DNA from 2 places in the Rhodoferax sp. RT5P35 genome. Region 1 is predicted to be linked to the other one. Evidence: riboswitches for the same ligand, from Rfam matches in the RefSeq annotation. Region 1 holds a riboswitch; the other holds the start of a gene.
What was found. Region 1 has a riboswitch for thiamine pyrophosphate ahead of AC097L_RS00220 (FAD-dependent oxidoreductase). Riboswitches for the same ligand answer to the same signal wherever they lie in the genome.
Positions count from the first base shown of each region.

Region 2: linked by a shared signal. The riboswitch ahead of AC097L_RS00675 (thiamine ABC transporter substrate-binding protein) and the one ahead of AC097L_RS00220 (FAD-dependent oxidoreductase) in region 1 are both predicted to bind thiamine pyrophosphate.

Region 1 covers NZ_JBWMAX010000001.1:42,622-46,018, reverse strand. Annotated here, with positions in the region: gene AC097L_RS00230 (purine-cytosine permease family protein) at 1-216, shown strand, start outside; gene thiD (bifunctional hydroxymethylpyrimidine kinase/phosphomethylpyrimidine kinase) at 269-1,108, opposite strand; TPP riboswitch at 1,150-1,248, shown strand; gene AC097L_RS00220 (FAD-dependent oxidoreductase) at 1,274-2,353, shown strand; gene thiS (sulfur carrier protein ThiS) at 2,350-2,547, shown strand; gene AC097L_RS00210 (thiazole synthase) at 2,551-3,351, shown strand; gene AC097L_RS00205 (thiamine phosphate synthase) at 3,388-3,397, shown strand, end outside.
Region 2 covers NZ_JBWMAX010000001.1:144,374-147,770, reverse strand. Annotated here, with positions in the region: gene AC097L_RS00680 (ABC transporter permease) at 1-510, opposite strand, end outside; gene AC097L_RS00675 (thiamine ABC transporter substrate-binding protein) at 511-1,533, opposite strand; TPP riboswitch at 1,578-1,677, opposite strand; gene AC097L_RS00670 (VTT domain-containing protein) at 1,821-2,474, opposite strand; gene AC097L_RS00665 (hypothetical protein) at 2,815-2,973, shown strand; gene AC097L_RS00660 (cysteine hydrolase family protein) at 2,991-3,397, shown strand, end outside.

The DNA of each region.
Region 1 (3,397 bases):
GTGATTCTGGGCCGCATGGGCAGCCATGCCACCGCATCGGTGCAGCGTCTGGTAGAGCCCATGGCCGCCGGGCTGTGGCTAGCGGGTATTGCGATCTACCACCTGCTGGCCAGTTACGCACCACAGTTTGGTGCGACCCTGCCCACGCTGGCCGTGGTGTTCGTAGCGGCCTGGTTAAGCCGCCCGCTGCGGATTACCTACGCGCTACAAAAATAATAGCTACTAGCGTAGGTAGAATATGCGTTAGAAGCCTATTTCTTATAAATTTCTAGTTACGGACTACCATGGGCAAGGGCGCAAACCCATGGTTCAGCGGCCCTTGGCCGTGCCCGGTGCGCACATCGGCACCACTGGTGATGGCACCCAGGATGTAGGCACGCGCCAGCCCCACCGCCTCGGGCAAAGCGTGGTCTTGTGCCAGGTAGACGGCAATCGCCGACGACAGCGTACAGCCGGTGCCGTGGCCGTTGTGGGTGGCGATGCGCACCGACTCCCAGCGCTGGCGCGCACCATTCGCCAGGCCCAGCACATCGACCACCGCGTTGCCCGGCAGATGCCCGCCTTTGACCAGCACCGCCTGCGCGCCCTGCGCCAACAAGTCGGCCACGGCGGGCTCCAAGGCAGCTGGGTCGTCCACACTGCGGCCCAGCAGCAAGCTGGCCTCGTCCAGGTTGGGCGTGACCACGGTGGCGCGGGGGAAGAGCTGGTCCACCAGCACCTGCACCGTCTCCTGGGCCATCAGCCGGTCGCCGCTGGTGGCGACCATCACCGGGTCCAGCACCACTTTTGTGAGCTGGTAGTGGTCAATGGCCCAGGCCACCACCTCCACCATCTCCGGCGAATGCAGCATGCCAATCTTCACCGCGTCCACGCCGATGTCGTCCAGCACGACCTGCAACTGGGCTTTTAAAAACGCGGGGGGCACAGGATGGATAGCCGTCACGCCCCGGGTGTTTTGCGCGGTCAGCGCGGCCAAGGCCGTCATGCCGTAACAGCCCAGGGCGCTGAAGGTTTTGAGATCGGCCTGGATGCCCGCGCCACCGCCACTGTCGGACCCGGCGATGGAGAGCAGGCGCAGGTAGCGTGGGGAGCTTGGTGGGTTGGTCATGGATAAATTATCGGCGAGCAGATGTGATGTAATTCACACTATGGATGAAACAGGGGTGTCTGGCTAGCAAGGCTGGACTGAGAAAAACCCTCATACCCGATCCAGGTAATACTGGCGTGGGGAGTTTCCAACCAACGACCTAGCCTCGTTTCGTCCTGTTTTTTCATGGACGACTCCTTGGCCACACCACTTACCACCACCATCCTCGGCGCAGGCCTGATGGGCCGCTTGCTGGCCCTGGCTTTGGCACGCGCGGGCCACACGGTGCGGGTGTATGAAGCCGGTGGGCCAGAGGCCGAAGGCGCAGCCGCCCGTGTAGCCGCCGCCATGCTGGCACCGCTGGCGGAGTCGGCCATCACCGAAACCAGCGTCGTACAAATGGGCCAGCACGGGCTGCTACGCTGGCCGGAGTTGATCGCGCAGCTCGACGCACCCGTGTTCTTCCAGCAAAACGGCACTTTGATTCTTTGGCACCGGCAAGACGCGGCCGAGGCCACGCGCTTTAGTCACCAGCTAACCGCCACGCGCCAGGCATTGCCCAGCCTGCCCGCCCCGCAGCCGCTGGATGCTGCAGCCATCGCCCACCTGGAGCCCAGCATCGGCACCCGATTCGCCCAAGGCCTGTACCTGCCAGGTGAAGGCCAGTTGGACAACCGCCAACTGCTGGCCGCGCTGCTGCTGCAATTGCAAAAGCACGGTGTTGATCTGCACTGGCACAGCCCGCGCGAGCCAGAGGCTTGCCAGGCGGACTGGAATTTCGACTGCCGGGGCCTGGGTGCACGTGGCCAATGGCCGGGCCTGCGCGCCGTGCGTGGCGAGGTGCTGCGTCTGCACGCGCCGGGGGTGGATCTGCGCCGTCCGGTGCGCTTGGTGCACCCGCGCTATCCGCTGTACATCGCACCCAAAGAAGACAAGGTGTTTGTGGTGGGGGCCACCGAGATCGAGTCTGACGATATGTCGCCCATGAGCGTGCGCTCCAGCCTGGAGCTGCTCAGCGCCGCCTACAGCGTGCACCCCGGCTTTGGCGAGGCGCGCATTTTGGAGTCCAGCACCCAGTGCCGCCCCACCCTGCCCAACAACCTGCCCGCCATTCGCCAGCTCGGCCCCCGCGTGCTGCAAATCAATGGCCTGTACCGGCACGGCTTTCTGATTGCCCCGGCGATGCTGGACGCGGTGCTGGAATTCATGGAAAAAGGGCATTCAGCGCTTGCCGTGCATTGGGGTCTTGCTATAGAAACTGTATGAACGTCCTGATTAACAACCTCCCCCATACCCTGCCTGCCGATGCCACGCTGGCCGACGCGGTGGCGCTGCTGCAGGCGCAGCCGCCGTTTGCCGCCGCCGTCAACAAAAGCTTTGTGCCGCGCGCGCTGTACCCGCAGACCGCGCTCCAGGATGCCGACCGCATCGAAATCATCCACCCCGTCACCGGCGGCTGAAACATGACACCTGACCCCCTCATCCTTTATGGCGAAAGCTTCGCCAGCCGCTTGCTGCTGGGCACCTCGCGCTACCCGTCGCCCAGCATCCTGGGCAGCGCCATCGCGCGCGCGCAGCCCGCCATGCTGACCGCATCGCTGCGCCGCCAGAACCTGGGCCAGGCCGATGCGGGTGCCAACGGCTTTTGGGATTTGCTGCGCCAGACCGGCGTACCCGTGCTGCCCAACACCGCCGGGTGCCACGGCCTGCAAGAAGCCATCACCACCGCCCACATGGCCCGCGAGGTGTTCGACACGCCGTGGATCAAGCTGGAACTGATCGGCGACGACTACACCCTGCAGCCCGACACGCTGAACCTGGTGGAGGCCGCCAGCCGCCTCATCCACGACGGCTTCAAGGTGCTGCCCTACTGCACCGAAGACTTGGTGCTGTGCCAACGCCTGGTGGACGTGGGTTGCCAGGCCGTGATGCCCTGGGCCGCGCCCATCGGCACCGGCAAAGGCCCCATCAACCCCTACGCCATGCAGGTGCTGCGCGAACGGTTGAGCGTGCCGCTGCTGGTCGATGCCGGGCTGGGCCGCCCCTCGCACGCCTGCCAAGTGATGGAATGGGGCTACGACGCGGTGCTGCTGAACACGGCAGTCGCCCTGGCCCAAGACCCGGTGCGCATGGCCGGTGCCTTTGCCGATGCCGTGCAGGCCGGGCGCAACGCCTTTTTGGGCGGCGCGATGCTGGAGCAGCAAGCCGCCCAGCCCAGCACCCCGGTGCTCGGCACGCCGTTTTGGCACCACGCGCAGGAATAAAAAATGCCCCACACCATCACCACCCGCTTTGCCGACATGGCGCTGC
Region 2 (3,397 bases), 100 kb from region 1:
ACCCAGGGTGCGTGCCGCCGCCACGCGCGGCGCGCTGACATGCTCCAGCGCATCCACCCCGGCGCGCACCACTACGCACAGGTTGAAGAACAGATTGCCGTACAGCAGCAGCCAGGGCGTGTCTTGCAGGTGCAAGTCCAGCCAGCCGCTGAACACACCACGCGGACCCCACAGCGCCAGCACGCCCAGCGCGGCGACCAGGGTAGGCACTACAAACGGCAGCATCAAAAGGCGTAGCACCAGGCCGCGGCCCGCAAACTCCCAACGCGCAAGCACCCAGGCCACGGGCAGACCCAGCAGCAGCGCGGCAACACAGGTGGCAGCCGCCTGCAGCACCGACCACAGCACCCGCCAGCGCAGGTAGGGGTCGGTCCACAGCGCCCAGAGGGAGGTGGGAGTTTGCGTAGCCAGTTCGCCCCACCAGCCCTCGCCCGCCAACCGCAGCACCGGGGCCACCAGCAGCACGGCCAGGGCCAGCAGCGGCACCAGCGCCAGCAGCCAACGGCGCATTTATTTCAGAACGATTTGCGTCCAGCGTGCGACCCAAACGCTGCCTTTTTCGGCAATCGTCTCGGCAGGCAGGCTGTCAAAAGCGGTGGGCTCCACGGCGTGCTTCATCACATCGGCCAAGGGGGTGTGGGCTTCGATCGGGTACATCCACATGCTGGTTTGCAAAGCCTCTTGCACACCGCCGGAACGCATGAAGCGGATGAACTTGGCTGCAGCCTCGCGCTGGCCACCACCGGCCACCAAAGCTACGCCCTCCACCTGGCGGAACACGCCGCCCTTGAGGAACAGGTTGCCGGTGGGCGATTCGCTGATTTTTTCCTTGCTGTAGAACACCTCGGCCGCCGGGCTGCTGGCGTAGCTGACGACCAGCGGGCGGGTGCCGCCGTTGCGGCTGAATTCGGTGTAGTAGGCCTCGGTCCAGCCCTTGACGGCCTTCACGCCGTTGCCACGCATGCGGGCCCACCAGTCAAAAGCTTTTTCTTCGCCCATGCCCGCAATGGTGGCCAGCAAGAACGCGTAGCCGGGGCTGGAGGTGGCGGGGTTGGGCACCACCAGCAGATTGCGGTACGCGGGCTGGGCGAGGTCTTCCAGGCTTTTGGGCAGCGCGAGGCCGCTCTTGGCGAAGGCAGCCTTGTCGAAGTTCAGGTTAACGAAGCCGTAGTCCACCGGCACCACATTGGCACCGATCTGGGCCGTGGCCGAGCCCTGGGTGTATTGCAATGGCTCCAGCACCTTGGCGGCCTGGGCCTTGGCGACCAGGGCGTTGTCCAGGCCAAACACCAGGTCGGCGATGGGCTGTGCACGGGTGAGGATGAGCTTGTTCAGCATCTCGCCCGCATCACCGGCCTTGATGATGCTGAGCTTGACACCGGATTCGGCTTCAAACTGGGCCAGCAGCGGCTTGGGCAGCGAGAACGAGCTGTGCACCAGCACCCGCAGCGTGTTGTCTTGGGCCCATGCGGGAAGAGATACGAGTACGGCCAGCGCGGTGGCGGCCAGGGTAAAAGCGCGACGGTGCAGCATGAGTGTCTTTCAATGCGCCAGCGGCGGGCGCATGAAAGGGCCAAAAGGGTGACCCATCACGCTCCCTACGCTGGCATGACCCAGATCAGGTAGTGGGGTATTTCTCAGTCCGCTACGGCGCAGCAGACACCCCCGGTGAAGGCGCAAATTGTAGTGCTTGGCGCAGGGCTCCAAGTTCTCCCTGCCAACACTGGATAAACATGTGGATAACCCGGACAAGCACTTGTATAGGGCGGTTAAGTGCTTGATTTACAAAGACAAAGCTTATGGCGCTTAAAATTTAAGCATCATACGCTGGGCAGCTTGCGGGACATGCGCCCCTTCAGCGCGCCCAGCACGATGATGGCGCCGGGAATCAAAATCATGGCCCAGATGATTTTGTCCAGGTGCTGCTTCACCCAGGGGAAATTACCAAAGAAGTAGCCAATGGTCACGATGCCCACCACCCACAGCAGGCCGCCCAGCACGTCAAAAAATGCGAACTTGGCCCGGCTCATCTGCGCCACCCCGGCCACAAAGGGCGCAAAGGTGCGCAAAAACGGCATGAACCGCGCAGCCACCAATGTCACGCCACCATAACGTTCGTAAAACGCATGGGCCTGGTTAAAAGCCTGTTTGTTGAAGAGTTTGGAGTTTTCCCACTGGAACACCTTGGGGCCACAAAAGCGGCCAATCGCGTAGTTGCACTGGTTGCCCATGATGGCTGCTGCCAGCAGCAGGCCTACCGCGATGGGGTAGGACATCAGCCCCACGCCGCACATGGCACCCACCACAAACAGCAGCGAATCGCCGGGCAGAAATGGCATCACCACCACCCCGGTCTCCACAAAAATGATCAGAAACAGCAGCGCATAGACCCAGGGGCCGTAGCTGATCACAAAGGCCTCCAGGTGTTTGTCAATGTGCAGGATGAAATCGAGAAGTTGCATAAGAATGTCCATGGGGCGCGATTATCACGGGTGGCTGCTGTCATCATGTGACATTGCCTCCACCTACCCGAGTTGAAACATGAGCCTGCTCTGCCCCGCCTGCAAAACCGACAACGACAGCGACGCGACCGTGTGCACACACTGTGCCGCCGTCCTGCCCGTGCCCCAACGCCTGTCTCGGCTGGAACAGGCCATGGCGAAACCCGCCGCCACACCTTTCGCGAAACCTGCAACGCCTCCGCCCCCACTCCCACTCCCACTCCCACCTACCCCTGCGCCGCAACCTGCTCCGGCACCCGCGCCAGCAGCCACCAAACCACCACCAACACCCCTCCCCGCACCGCCCCCCACCATGCCGCCCCAGCGACTGGTGCACCGGGCCCGCCGCCGCAGCCGCGCGCCCTGGATTCTGGCCGCGGTGCTGTTGCTGGCCTTGCTGGGGGCACTGGCTTACGAACAATTACAAATTCGTGGCCTGTCTCTCCCATTCCTGCCCACCGCCCGCCCCTGATAGAGACCGAAGCCGCCATGACGCACCACACCCACCTGCTCATCATCGACCCGCAAAATGACTTTTGCGATTTGCCAGGCTCCGCCCTGCCCGTGGCCGGTGCCGATGCCGACATGCAGCGCCTGGCGGCCTTCATACGCTGCCACGGGCCACAGCTGACCGACATCACCCTCACCCTGGATTCGCACCACCGCATCGACATTGCCCACCCCACCTTCTGGCAGCAAGCCGATGGCAGCGCGGTGGCACCGTTCACCACCATCACCGCCGCCGCCGTGCACGCAGGCCAGTACCTGCCGCGCCAGCCCCCGGCGCTGGGCCGCACCCTGGCCTACCTGGACGCGCTGGAAGCCCGGGGCCGCTACACGCTGATGGTCTGGCCGGTGCACTGCGAAATCGGCACCTGGGGCCACAACGTGCACGC